DNA from 2 places in the Streptomyces sp. NPDC000229 genome. Region 2 is predicted to be linked to the other one. Evidence: riboswitches for the same ligand, from Rfam matches in the RefSeq annotation. Region 2 holds a riboswitch; the other holds the start of a gene.
What was found. Region 2 has a riboswitch for cobalamin ahead of ABT360_RS30620 (ribonucleoside-diphosphate reductase subunit alpha). Riboswitches for the same ligand answer to the same signal wherever they lie in the genome.
Positions count from the first base shown of each region.

Region 1: linked by a shared signal. The riboswitch ahead of ABT360_RS22820 (ABC transporter substrate-binding protein) and the one ahead of ABT360_RS30620 (ribonucleoside-diphosphate reductase subunit alpha) in region 2 are both predicted to bind cobalamin.

Region 1 covers NZ_JBEPEL010000050.1:15,142-21,004, reverse strand. The annotation lists gene ABT360_RS22825 (FecCD family ABC transporter permease) at 1-904, opposite strand, end outside; gene ABT360_RS22820 (ABC transporter substrate-binding protein) at 901-1,980, opposite strand; cobalamin riboswitch at 2,011-2,193, opposite strand; gene ABT360_RS22815 (GlxA family transcriptional regulator) at 2,184-3,155, opposite strand; gene ABT360_RS22810 (hypothetical protein) at 3,313-3,825, shown strand; gene ABT360_RS22805 (amidohydrolase family protein) at 3,898-5,301, opposite strand; gene ABT360_RS22800 (hypothetical protein) at 5,458-5,863, opposite strand, start outside.
Region 2 covers NZ_JBEPEL010000094.1:1,991-7,853, reverse strand. The annotation lists gene ABT360_RS30620 (ribonucleoside-diphosphate reductase subunit alpha) at 1-1,943, opposite strand, end outside; cobalamin riboswitch at 2,082-2,204, opposite strand; gene ABT360_RS30615 (GNAT family N-acetyltransferase) at 2,259-2,762, opposite strand; gene ABT360_RS30610 (YbdD/YjiX family protein) at 2,845-3,069, opposite strand; gene ABT360_RS30605 (carbon starvation CstA family protein) at 3,066-5,294, opposite strand; gene ABT360_RS30600 (GntR family transcriptional regulator) at 5,424-5,863, opposite strand, start outside.

The DNA of each region.
Region 1 (5,863 bases), on a different contig from region 2:
CGCCTCCGACGAAGAGGCGGACGATGTGCGGCAGCATCAGCCCGACGAACCCGATCGGTCCGGTCGCCGCGACGAGGACACCGGTGACGAGGGACAGCACGACGAACATCCGGGCCCGGAAGCGGGCCACGTCCAGTCCCATGGTCGTGGCGGCCTCCTCGCCCGCCAACAGCAGGTTCAACGACCGCGCCTGCACCAGCAGCACACCGATGCCCACCAGCAGTGCGGCCGCCGGCAACCACAGCGTGGCCCACCGCACGCCGCCGAGGCCGCCGAGGGTCCAGGCGAGCACCTCGCGCGCCTGGTTGCCCCGGTCGGCGGTCAGCAACAACAGGTCCGTCGCCGCGGTGAGCACCGCGGCGACCGCCACCCCCGCCAGCACCAGCCGGACAGAGGTGATCCGCCCACCGGCCCGGGCCGTGGTGTAGACGAGCAGCAGCGTCAGCAGGGCCCCGGCGAACGCGGCCACCGACAGGGTCACGGCACCGAAGAGGCCGACGCCCCCGACGATCACGGCGACGGCGCCCAGTGACGCGCCCGAGGACACACCGAGCAGATACGGCTCCGCGAGCGGATTGCGCACCAGGGCCTGCATGGCCGTGCCCACGACGGCGAGACCCGCTCCGGTCACCGCTCCGAGCAGCACGCGCGGTGCACGTACGTCGAGGATGATCGTCTCGCGTGCGCGGGACCAGGCCGGCTCCGGCCAGTCGGCTCCCAGCCCGTGCGACACGATGCCCCACACCTGACCGGGCGGCACGTGCACCGAGCCGATGGCCAGCCCGGCCGTGACGGACACCAGGAGAAGCGCGCCGAGCAGGACCAGCGTCAGTTGGTATGTCCGTCCGTGCGGCGGCCGGACTGTGCGGTTCGAAGTGCTGCTGTGAGGACCGAGGTCCTTCACCGGAAGCGCTCCGGGTGCAGCCCGCGGGCGAGGTCCTCGACCGCGTACGGCGCCCGTACGCCGACCAGCGTCGCGGTGAGCGGCAGCACGACGAACCGCTTGTTCCTGATGGCGGGCACATCGGCCAGGGCGGGCTGGGAGAGCAGGAACTTCTTCTTCTGCTCCACGCTCCCGGCACCGCGGTAGTCATAGATCGCGATCACCTCGGGCCGGCGGGCGACCACCTGCTCCCACGACACGTCGCCGAAGACGTCGTCCAGGTCCGAGAAGACGTTGCGGCCGCCGGCCAGCCTGATGACCTCCGTACCCAGACTCTTCCCACCCGCGGTGAACGCGGACTTGTCACCGCTGTCGTACACGAACACCGGCACCGGCGCTGCGCCCCTGACCGCCTCGCCGGCCCTGCGGACGCGGTCCCGAAGACCGGCCACCACCGTGTCGGCCCGCTCCGGCACGCCGAAGATCCTGCCGATGGTGCGGATCTCGTCGTAGGTGTCCGTCATGGACACCTGCTTCTTGCCGCAGTACTCGCGGTTGAGATAGGTGTCGATGCCCGCGTCGGCGAACGCCTTGCGGGACCGCCCCTCGTTCTCGGCGAACGCGCTTCCGTAGCCGCCGTACACGAGGTCGGGCTCGGCCTCCAGGACGGTCTCGAAGGACGGCTCCTTGTCGGCCAGCTCCGGGACGGCCGCGAAGTCCTTCTGGTACGCGGGCAGGACGGCCGAGTCGGGGAAGGCGGTGCCGACCATCCTGTTCCGCAGCCCGAGAGCGAGCATCAGTTCGGCGGGGTGCTGGTGGATGGTGACCACGCGGGAGGGCGGTTCGTCGTACGTCGTACGGGTGCCGCAGTTGTCGATCGTGACCGGGAAGCCCTTCGCGGACGTGGCCGCGGGCCCTCGGCCGTCGTCGGGTTCGTCCTTGGTGCCGCAGCCGCTCAGCAGGGCGGCCGTCAGAGCCGCGGACAGGGCCACGGTGAGTGTCCGCCGCGGCAGGACGTGGCGCCGGGCGGCATGGCGCCGAGTGCCGGGCGGCCGGGACGGGAGGGGAGAAAAGGGACGGTGGATGCCGTCGTACACGTAAAGCCTCCTGGGGAGTCCGCGCTCCTCGGAACGGGCCCGCGACAGGCCAGTGTCCTGACTCCCGGATCGACGTTCCCCCTGGCCTTCCCACGCTGCGCGCGGTGGCGTCCTCGAAGGTTCCACTCCCCGGTCACAGTGGCGGGACCGTGCCGGAATCGCACCGGCTTCCTGTCTCCCGTCGCGGTGATGACCAGCTGATACTACGTCTCCTGGGTCCCGGGCGGTCGCCGGGTCTGGGCGGCCCGGTAGCGGGACGGCGAAATCCCGTACCGGCCGGTGAACGCCTGCCGCAGTGACTCCGCGGTGCCGAATCCGCAGCGGGCGGCCACGCTCGCCATCGGCAGGGTCGTCGACGCGAGGAGTTGGGCGGCGGCCTCGGTGCGGGCCAGGCGGACGAACCGGCCCGGTGCCTGCCCGAGGTGTTCGGTGAACAGCCGCGTGAGGTGACGCGTGGTCACCCCCGCCCGTTCGGCCAGCGCCGCGGCGCCGAGATCGTGGTCCGGGTGGGCGGTGATGTATTCGACGAGCGTGCGGACCAACGGGTCGCGGGGCGGCGGAGCGGCGGTGAACAGGCTCATCTGCGCCTGGTTGCCGGGTCGTTGCAGGTACACCACGAGGTCCCGGGCCACCTGGCGGGCCAGTTCGGGGCCGTGGTCCTCCTCGATGAACGCGAGGGTGAGATCCAGTGCGCTGGTGATGCCCGCCGCCGTGTACACGTTGCCGTCGCGTACGAAGATGGGCGTGGGGTCCAGGATGACCTCCGGGTGACGGGCGGCGAGCAGTGGTGCGAATCGCCAGTGCGTCGTGGCGCGCCGTCCGTCGAGCAGCCCGGCGGCGGCCAGAACGCCCGCTCCCGTGCATACGGAGGCCACGCGCCGGCTCTCCTTGGCCAGCCGCCGTACGTGTCCCACGAGCCGGGCGTCGCAGGCTGCGCGCTCGAATCCGGCACCGCCCGAGACGATCAACGTGTCGAGCGGTCCGACGAGCCGTTCCAGGGACTGCTGAGTCCCCAGGCTCAGCCCCGAGTCGCAGACGATCGCGCCGCCGCCCGGGCCCACCACGCTCACCCGGTACGGAAGGGCCGGCGCACCGACCCGGTTGGCCATGGCCAGGCTCGTGGTCACACACGCGATGTCCAGCAGCTCGGCCGACTCGTAACCGACCACCACCATGAGCCGTTCCGACGTGAGCCGATCCCCCATGGGGCGACCCTATGCCGGAAGGACCGGTACCCCAAGGTCGCGGACATCGTTTGCGCCGCCCCGTACGCCCGGCAGCGACCTGCCGGACAGTGGAGCCGGGACCGCCCCTTCACCCTCGGGAGACGCCATGACGATCGACTCCACGCGCGACGACCGCGACGACCGCGACGACGGCACGCGCACGACGCCCACGCCCCCGGACACCCCGCGGAGCACGGCAGGGGCCGTGCGTGTCCGGGGCGTCCTGGGCGTCCTGGGGCACCGGTGGCCCACCCTGCTGGCCCTCGCCCTGGCGGTCGCGACCTTCGTCGACGGCCTGCCGCCCCTGGAGCTCCTGGCCGGGCTCCTCATCGTCATGCCGCTGTGCTACCTGCTCTTCGGATCGCTGCGCGGAGAACTGCGCCGACCCGGCATCCTCCTCGTGCAGATCGTGGGGCTCGTCGGCTTCGGAGTCGTGGCACTGACAGCGGTGGCCGTCGACGACACGCTCGGCCGCTATCTCCTGGCCGCGGGCTGGCTGGGCCACGCCGTCTGGGACTTCGTCCACCACCGGACCGGCAGGGTGGTCCCCCGGGCGTGGTCCGAGTGGTGCTGTGTCGTCGACGCATCCGGCGCCCTGGCGATGGTCCTGCTGGCCTGACGCCCCCCGGTCAGGGACCTGAGCCGACGGCCTGAGCCCGCCCCCGCGAACGCACCGGGTTCGCCGGACCGTTCAGGCGGTGTCACGGACGTGGGCGGCCGCGATTTCCGCTTCGCGGACGACGGTGTCCGTGTCCACGTCCAGGAGCGTGCCGTGTGCCTTGCGCATCCGGCCGTCCACGAAGACGTGACTGACGTTGGGCGGCTGACCGTTGAGCACGATCTGACCGATCCAGTCGAATCGTGGCGCGAAGTTGAGGGTGCCCGGGTCCAGGACGACCACGTCCGCACACTTGCCGGGGGTGAGGGAGCCTATGCGGTCCGCCATGCCGACGCACTCGGCGCCACCGAGGGTCGCCATCCGCAGCACGGCGGGGATCGTGGGATGCACCTCGGGATCCTGATGCACTGCCCGCTGGAGCCCCACGGCCGCCTTCATGACGCTGAACATGTCGGACGTGTCATTGGTTCCCCCGTCATGGCCGAGCCCCACCTTCACGCCGTGCGCGTGCAGAGCGGGCAGCCGGATGACGCCCGAGGCCAGCCGCATGTTGCTCAGCGGGCAGTGGGCCACGCGGACCTGATGTTCGGCGGCCAGCGCGATCTCGTCGTCCGTCAGGTGGATCGCGTGGTTCATCAGCAGGTCCGGTCCGAGGGCTCCAGCCAGGCGCAGCGCTCCAATCGGGTCGTCCCCGCGGTCGGTGCGGTGCTCCAGGACATGGGAGTTGAGCATCACCCCGAGGTCACGGGCGAGCTCACCGAACCGGCGCAGCCGGTCCACGGTCGCCATCCCGGCGTGGGTCGAGACCTGGGCCGACGCCAGCGGCAGCGGGTCCAGCAACTCCTTCTTCACCCGTGGGACGAGGTCGGCGTTCGCGGTGGTCTGCATCATCGCGTACACGAATCTCAGCCCGGAGTCGTCCAGCGCCCTGATGTAGTGCTCACTGGTCTCGTACGGGATGGGGTGCACCCAGTCCACGACGGTCGTGACGCCCGCCTGGAGCGCGTCCAGGGCGGCGAGGCGGACGAAGCGGTACATGTCCTGGGCGTCGATCCGGGCGAGTGTCGCGCTGTTGCAGGAGGCCAGCCAGCCGTACAGGTCCTGACCGCCGCATCCGCCCCGGATGCTGGACTGCCACAGGTGGTTGTGGATGTCCACGAACCCCGGCAGGACGATCCGGCCGCTCACGTCCACCACCCGTTCCCCCGGCCGTGCCCGCAGCCGCCTCCCCACGGCGGCGATTCTGCCGCGCCGCATCAGCACGTCGGCGTGGCGCAGGATGCCCAACGGCCCCTCGCCCACCTGCGGGTCCATGGTGAGGAGCAGTTCGGCCCCGCGGAGCAGGGTGGGTCTCGACCGTTCCGGTCCGTCGTCAGGTCGGGATCTGTCGCCGGGCGGCGGAGCGCCCATGGCGAGGGGGATGCTGCTCAGGCCGGCGAGCACGCGGCGCCGGCTCGGTTCGGGCGACTCCGTCATGAGGTGTGTATCCCGCGGGACTCACCCGCAGGCAAGCTGCAATTCCGGCCAACGATATGGAAATTCCATTCCACGTGCCCTTGGTCGCCGCCCAGGAGTCTCGAACCTTCTTCGCACGCCCTGTCGCTTCGGTCAGCGGGGTACGGCGGGGCCGCGTCACTTCATGGTGTTGAGGTGCAGCCATGCGCTGAGCGCTGCGTGCAGTTCCACGACGTCCCGGTGCCGCAGGCTCTCCCCGGCACGGCCCACATGGAGGCGTACGTCGTCGGCGGTGACCGTGTAACCGACGGCCATACGGGGCGGGGAACTGACGGCCGAGCCGTCGGCCAGGACGCGCCGCAACGCGGCCACCCGTCGCGGGAGCCGGGTCGTGGGCTGACTACTGACCAGCCGGTTGAGACGCCGGGGCAGGAACGGTGCGCCGATCGACGTGTAGAAACCGTTGATCGCCTCTTCGAGACTGTCATGCGACTGGGCGGGCGCGACCTCGCCGAACGCCCGGAAGAGCACCGGCCAGCGGTGCTCGATGTCGTAGGACTTGCCAGGGACGGGCTCCGGTGCC
Region 2 (5,863 bases):
TCCACCAGGTAGGAGTTGACCTGGAGGAACTCACCCGACAGCGTCTCGCGCTTGAACAGGTTCGACACTTGCGGCTCGATGCACTCGTACACGCCCGCGATCGAGGCGATCGTCGCGGTCGGCGCGATGGCGAGGAGCAGCGAGTTGCGCATGCCGACGGCGGCGATGCGCTCGCGCAGGGCGGCCCACCGCTCCGGCCAGTTCAGCTCCACGTCGTAGTGGTCCGGGTGCAGCACCCCGCGCGCGGTACGGGTCTTCTCCCAGGCCGGCAGCGGGCCGTTGCGCTCGGCGAGGCCGGCGGACGCCTCGTACGCGGCGAGCATGATCCGCTCGGCGATCCGCGTCGACAGGGCACGCGCCTCCGGGGAGTCGAACGGCAGCTTCAGCTGGAAGAAGACGTCCTGGAGGCCCATCGCGCCCAGGCCCACCGGCCGCCACTTGGCGTTGGACCGCCCGGCCTGCTCGGTCGGGTAGAAGTTGATGTCGACGACCCGGTCGAGGAACGTGACGGCCGTGCGGACGGTCTCGTCCAGCCGCTCCCAGTCGATGTCCCCGCCACTCACGAACGAACCGAGGTTGACCGAGCCCAGGTTGCAGACGGCCGTCTCCCCGTCGTCCGTGACCTCCAGGATCTCGGTGCACAGGTTGGAGGAGTGGACCGTGTGGCCCGGCTCGGCGGTCTGGTTGGCCGTACGGTTGGAGGCGTCCTTGAAGGTCATCCAGCCGTTGCCGGTCTGCGCGAGGGTGCGCATCATCCGGCCGTACAGGTCACGGGCCGGCATGGTCTTGCGGGCCAGCCCCTTGGCCTCGGCGGCGCGGTACGCGGCGTCGAACTCGTCGCCCCACAGGTCGACCAGCTCCGGCACGTCGGCCGGCGAGAACAGCGACCACTCGGCGTCGGCGTTGACCCGGCGCATGAACTCGTCGGGGATCCAGTGCGCCAGGTTCAGGTTGTGCGTACGCCGGGCGTCCTCGCCGGTGTTGTCGCGCAGCTCCAGGAACTCCTCGATGTCCGCGTGCCAGGTCTCCAGGTACACGGCCGCCGCGCCCTTGCGCCGCCCGCCCTGGTTCACGGCCGCGACCGAGGCGTCCAGGGTCTTCAGGAACGGCACGATGCCGTTGGAGTGCCCGTTGGTGCCGCGGATCAGCGAACCGCGCGCCCGGATACGGGAGTACGACAGGCCGATGCCGCCCGCGTGCTTGGACAGTCGCGCGACCTGGTGGTAGCGGTCGTAGATGGAGTCCAGCTCGTCCAGCGGCGAGTCCAGCAGGTAGCACGAGGACATCTGCGGGTGGCGCGTACCGGAGTTGAACAGCGTGGGGGAGGAGGGCAGGTAGTCCAGCCGGCTCATCAGCCGGTACAGCGCCGCGACCTCGTCCAGCGCCCGTACGGAGTCGTCCTCGGCGAGCCCGGCCGCGACCCGCAGCATGAAGTGCTGCGGCGTCTCGATCACCTTGCGGGTGAGGGGGTGCCGCAGCAGGTAGCGGGAGTACAGCGTCCGCAACCCGAAGTAACCGAACCGGTCGTCGGCCGCCGGGTCGATGAGCGCGTCCATCCGGTCCGCGTGGAGGGTCACGAACGCGGCCGTGCGGTCCGCGATCAGCCCCTCCCGGTGCCCCACCGCCACCGACGCCGAGAACGCCACCGCGCCCTGCCCGGCCGCCTCCTCCGCGATGGTCCGCGTCAACAGCCGCGCCGCGAGCCGGGAGTACGCCGGGTCCTCGGCGATGAGTCCGGCGGCCGCCTCGGTGGCGAGCTCGCGCAGCTCGGCCTCGTCCGAACCGGCGTGCCGGCCCCGCAACGCGGCGGCGGCGACCCGGCCGGGGTCGGTGTCGGGCAGATCGGCGGTGAGGTCGGTCAGGGTCCGCAGCAGTACGGTCCCGGGTCCGTCGCTTCCGTCGCTCTCGATCGCTGAAACCGGACCGGCTGGCGCGATGGTCACGTGGGGGCTCTCCCTCGCTCGGCTCGGGGCCACCACGGACGCGGGCAGGGGAGCGGGCACGCCTGGCACAAGGGCGCAGAGCACCGCGTCCACCGGCCCATTCCGCGAGGCCCGGACGTCTGGGCACCCGGGCCGGACGGTCCGGGCGCGCTGTCGGCAGGTCTTCGGACTCGTACGTACACAAAGGCACACCAACACACCGTTGCGGGACAGTTCCGGATTTCCACCGGATTCCCCTGCGGCGACAGCGAGCACGAGCATACATGTGGGGGGCGCCGGTTGAGGCACCCCCCACATGTTGTGTCTTCCGTTGACTCAGAACTCCAGCGTGTACGTGAACAGCGTCACGCCCGGAAGCGGCTGCCAGTCCCGCTCCGGGGTCCGGACGAACCCCAGCCGCTCATAGATCCGGTGTGCCGCGCGCATGGACTGGCGGCAGGACAGCACCAGTCGCGCGCACCCCTCCACCGCCCGCGCCCGCTCCACGCACGCCCGTACGAGTGCCTCGCCCGCGCCCCGCCGCCGCGCCTCCCGCGCCACCGCCAGCATCCGGAACTCCGCCTCCCCGTCGCGTGCGAGGCCGGCCCACGGCCCGCCGCCCTCCGCGACGAACGTCACTCCGCCCACCACCCGTTCGTCCTCGCCGACCGCGACCAGCACCTCCGCCTCGGCGGCCCGCCGGGCCACGTCCCGCAGCTCGATCAGGTACTCGTCGCTCTCCCCGAAGGCCAGCAAACCGTCCCCGAGATACGCCTGAGCCGTGACCTCGGCGAGCGCCTGGTGTTCCTCCGGCCGTACCGCCCTGATGGTGATGTCCATGGTCCGAGTGTGGAGGGGTACGGCGACGGGCCGCCGCATTTCCGTCCCCGGAAACACGGCGGCCCGTCGTGCCGTCACCCGCTCAGCAGCAGCGGAACCCGTCGCGGGGGTCCGCCTCCCGCGCGTCGGTGCGCCGCCGCTCGAACTCGCGCCGGGTCATCACCTCGGCATCCGGGTCGCAGGAGCGGAGGTGGGCGACGTACGTGTCGTACGCGGCCTCCCCGGACAACTCGCGGACGTACCAGCGCACCCAGCCCGCCGCACGCCGCAGCCGCCCGCCCGGCCCCGTGGCCGTCGCGGGGCTCACTTCGAGCCGCTCCCGGCCGGCACCGCCTCACCGGAGCCGCCGTCCTTGCGGACACCGCCCTCGGGGCCGAGCCCGGCCGCGACCAGTTCGGCCTTCTCCTCCGCCGTGGGGAACAACCCGGCGGGGGCGACGATCCTGGACTCGGTGTGCGGGACCTCCGAGAGCTTCACCCCGGCGGGGTTGGTGATGGCCTTGTAGCAGACCCGTCCCGCGTCGGCGATCACCACGATGATGAGGAGGGCGAAGAGGGCGGAAAGGACGCCGTCGACGGTGGAGTTGGTGACGACGGTGTGCATGTCGTCCATCGACTTCGCGGGAGCCAGCACCTGCCCGGATTCGATGCCCGCCTGGTACTTGTCCCGCTGGGCGAAGAAGCCCACCCGGGGGTCGGCCGAGAAGATCTTCTGCCAGCTGGCGGTGAGCGTGACCGCCACGTCCCAGGCGAGCGGCACCGCGGTGACCCATGCCCACTTCAGGCGGCCCGACTTGACGAGCAGGGTCGTGCAGACGGCCAGCGCCACGGCGGCCAGCAGCTGGTTGGCGATGCCGAACAGCGGGAACAGCTGGTTGATGCCGCCGAGCGGGTCGTGCACGCCCACCCAGAGGAAATAGCCCCAGCCGCCGACGACGACCGCGCTGGCGAACCAGACGCCCGGCTTCCAGCTGACCTGCTTGAAGGGCTTGTAGACGTTGCCGAGCGTGTCCTGGAGCATGAAGCGGCCCACGCGGGTTCCGGCGTCCACCGTGGTGAGGATGAACAGCGCCTCGAACATGATGGCGAAGTGGTACCAGAAGGCCTTCATCGCGGTACCGCCGACGACGGCGGAGAAGATCTCCGACATACCGAGGGCGAAGGTCGGTGCGCCGCCGGTGCGGGACAGCAGCGACGCCTCCTCGACGTCCGCCGCGGCCTTCGCCAGCTGGTCGGGGGAGATGGTGAAGCCGAAGTTCGACACGGCTTCGGAGGCCGTCTGCACCGTCGTGCCGACCACGCCCGCGGGCGAGTTGATGGCGAAGAAGAGACCGGGGTCGATGATGGACGCCGTGATCATCGCCATGACGGCGACGAAGGACTCGGTGAGCATCGCCCCGTACCCGATCATCCGGATCTGGGTCTCCTTCTGGACCATCTTCGGGGTGGTGCCCGAGGAGACCAGGGAGTGGAAGCCGGAGAGCGCGCCGCACGCGATGGTGATGAAGACGAACGGGAACATCGAACCGGCGAAGACCGGACCGTCGCCGCGGCTCGCGAAGTCGGTGACGGCAGGCATCTTGAGGGTCGGCAGGGCGACGAAGACGCCGATGGCGAGCAGGGCGATCGTGCCGACCTTCATGAAGGTCGAGAGGTAGTCGCGCGGCGCGAGCAGCATCCACACCGGCAGGACCGAGGCGAGGAAGCCGTACACGATCATCCAGATGACCAGGGTGCCCGGCTCCAGGGTGAAGGTGTCGGCGAGGGAGGACTCCGCGACCCAGCCGCCCGCGACGATGGCCAGGAGCAGCAGCGCGACACCGATGACCGAGACCTCGGTGACCCTGCCCGGCCGCAGCACCCGCAGGTAGACGCCCATGAACAGGGCGATCGGGATGGTCATGCCGATGGAGAAGACACCCCAGGGCGAGTGCGCCAGGGCGTTGACGATGACCAGGGCCAGCACGGCCAGCAGGATGATCATGATGGCGAAGACCGCGATGAGCGCGGCGGCTCCGCCGAAGGGGCCGATCTCGTCACGGGCCATCTGGCCGAGCGAGCGGCCGTCGCGGCGGGTGGAGAAGAACAGCGTCACCATGTCCTGGACGGCACCGGCGAAGATCACGCCGACGATGATCCAGATCGTGCCCGGCAGGTAGCCCATCTGCGCGGCGAGGACCGGCCCCACCAGGGGACCGGCGCCGGCGACCGCCGCGAAGTGGTGGCCGAAGAGGACCCGGCGGTCGGTGGGGTGGAAGTCGACACCGTTGTCGAGCCGCTCGGCCGGGGTCGCCCGGGTCTTGTCGACCTTGAGCACCCGGTTCGCGACGAAGCGGGAGTAGAAGCGGTAGGCGATCGCGTACGAGCCGAGCGCGGCCGCGAGCATCCAGGCGGCCGATATCTCCTCGCCGCGGGAGAGCGCGAGCACGGCCCAGCCGGCCGCGCCCACGAGCGCGACGAGCGACCAGATCACGATCGATTTCGGCGCGAGACCCGTCCGTGAAGAGTTCGGTGGTGCCGACGGCTCTGGCATGGTGCACGTCCCCTCGCTGATCACCTGTAATGGGCAGGAAATCTAGGGGAGCCCCTCGCGCAGCGTCACCCCCCGTCCGCATATCGGTACGGCAACGTTTGGAGCCGGGTCGCCCCGGAGGGCGGCACCTCAGCCGTTCGGCCGCTTCAGCCTCGCCACGAACTTGTACCGGTCGCCCCGGTACACCGAGCGCACCCACTCCACCGGCCGGCCGTTCTCGTCCAGGGAGTGGCGGGAGAGCATCAGCATCGGCAGGCCCACGTCCGTACCGAGCAGGCCCGCCTCCCGCGGGGTGGCCAGCGAGGTCTCGATCGTCTCCTCCGCCTCGGCGAGGTGGACGTCGTAGACCTCCGCCAGTGCCGTGTAGAGCGAGGTGTACTTGACCAGCGACCGCCGCAGGGCCGGGAAGCGCTTCGCGCTCAGGTGCGTCGTCTCGATGGCCATCGGTTCGCCGCTCGCCAGCCGCAGTCGCTCGATGCGCAGGACGCGCCCGCCGGGCGAGATGTCGAGCAGCCCGGCGAGGGTGTCATCGGCCGTCACGTACCCGATGTCCAGGAGCTGCGAGGTGG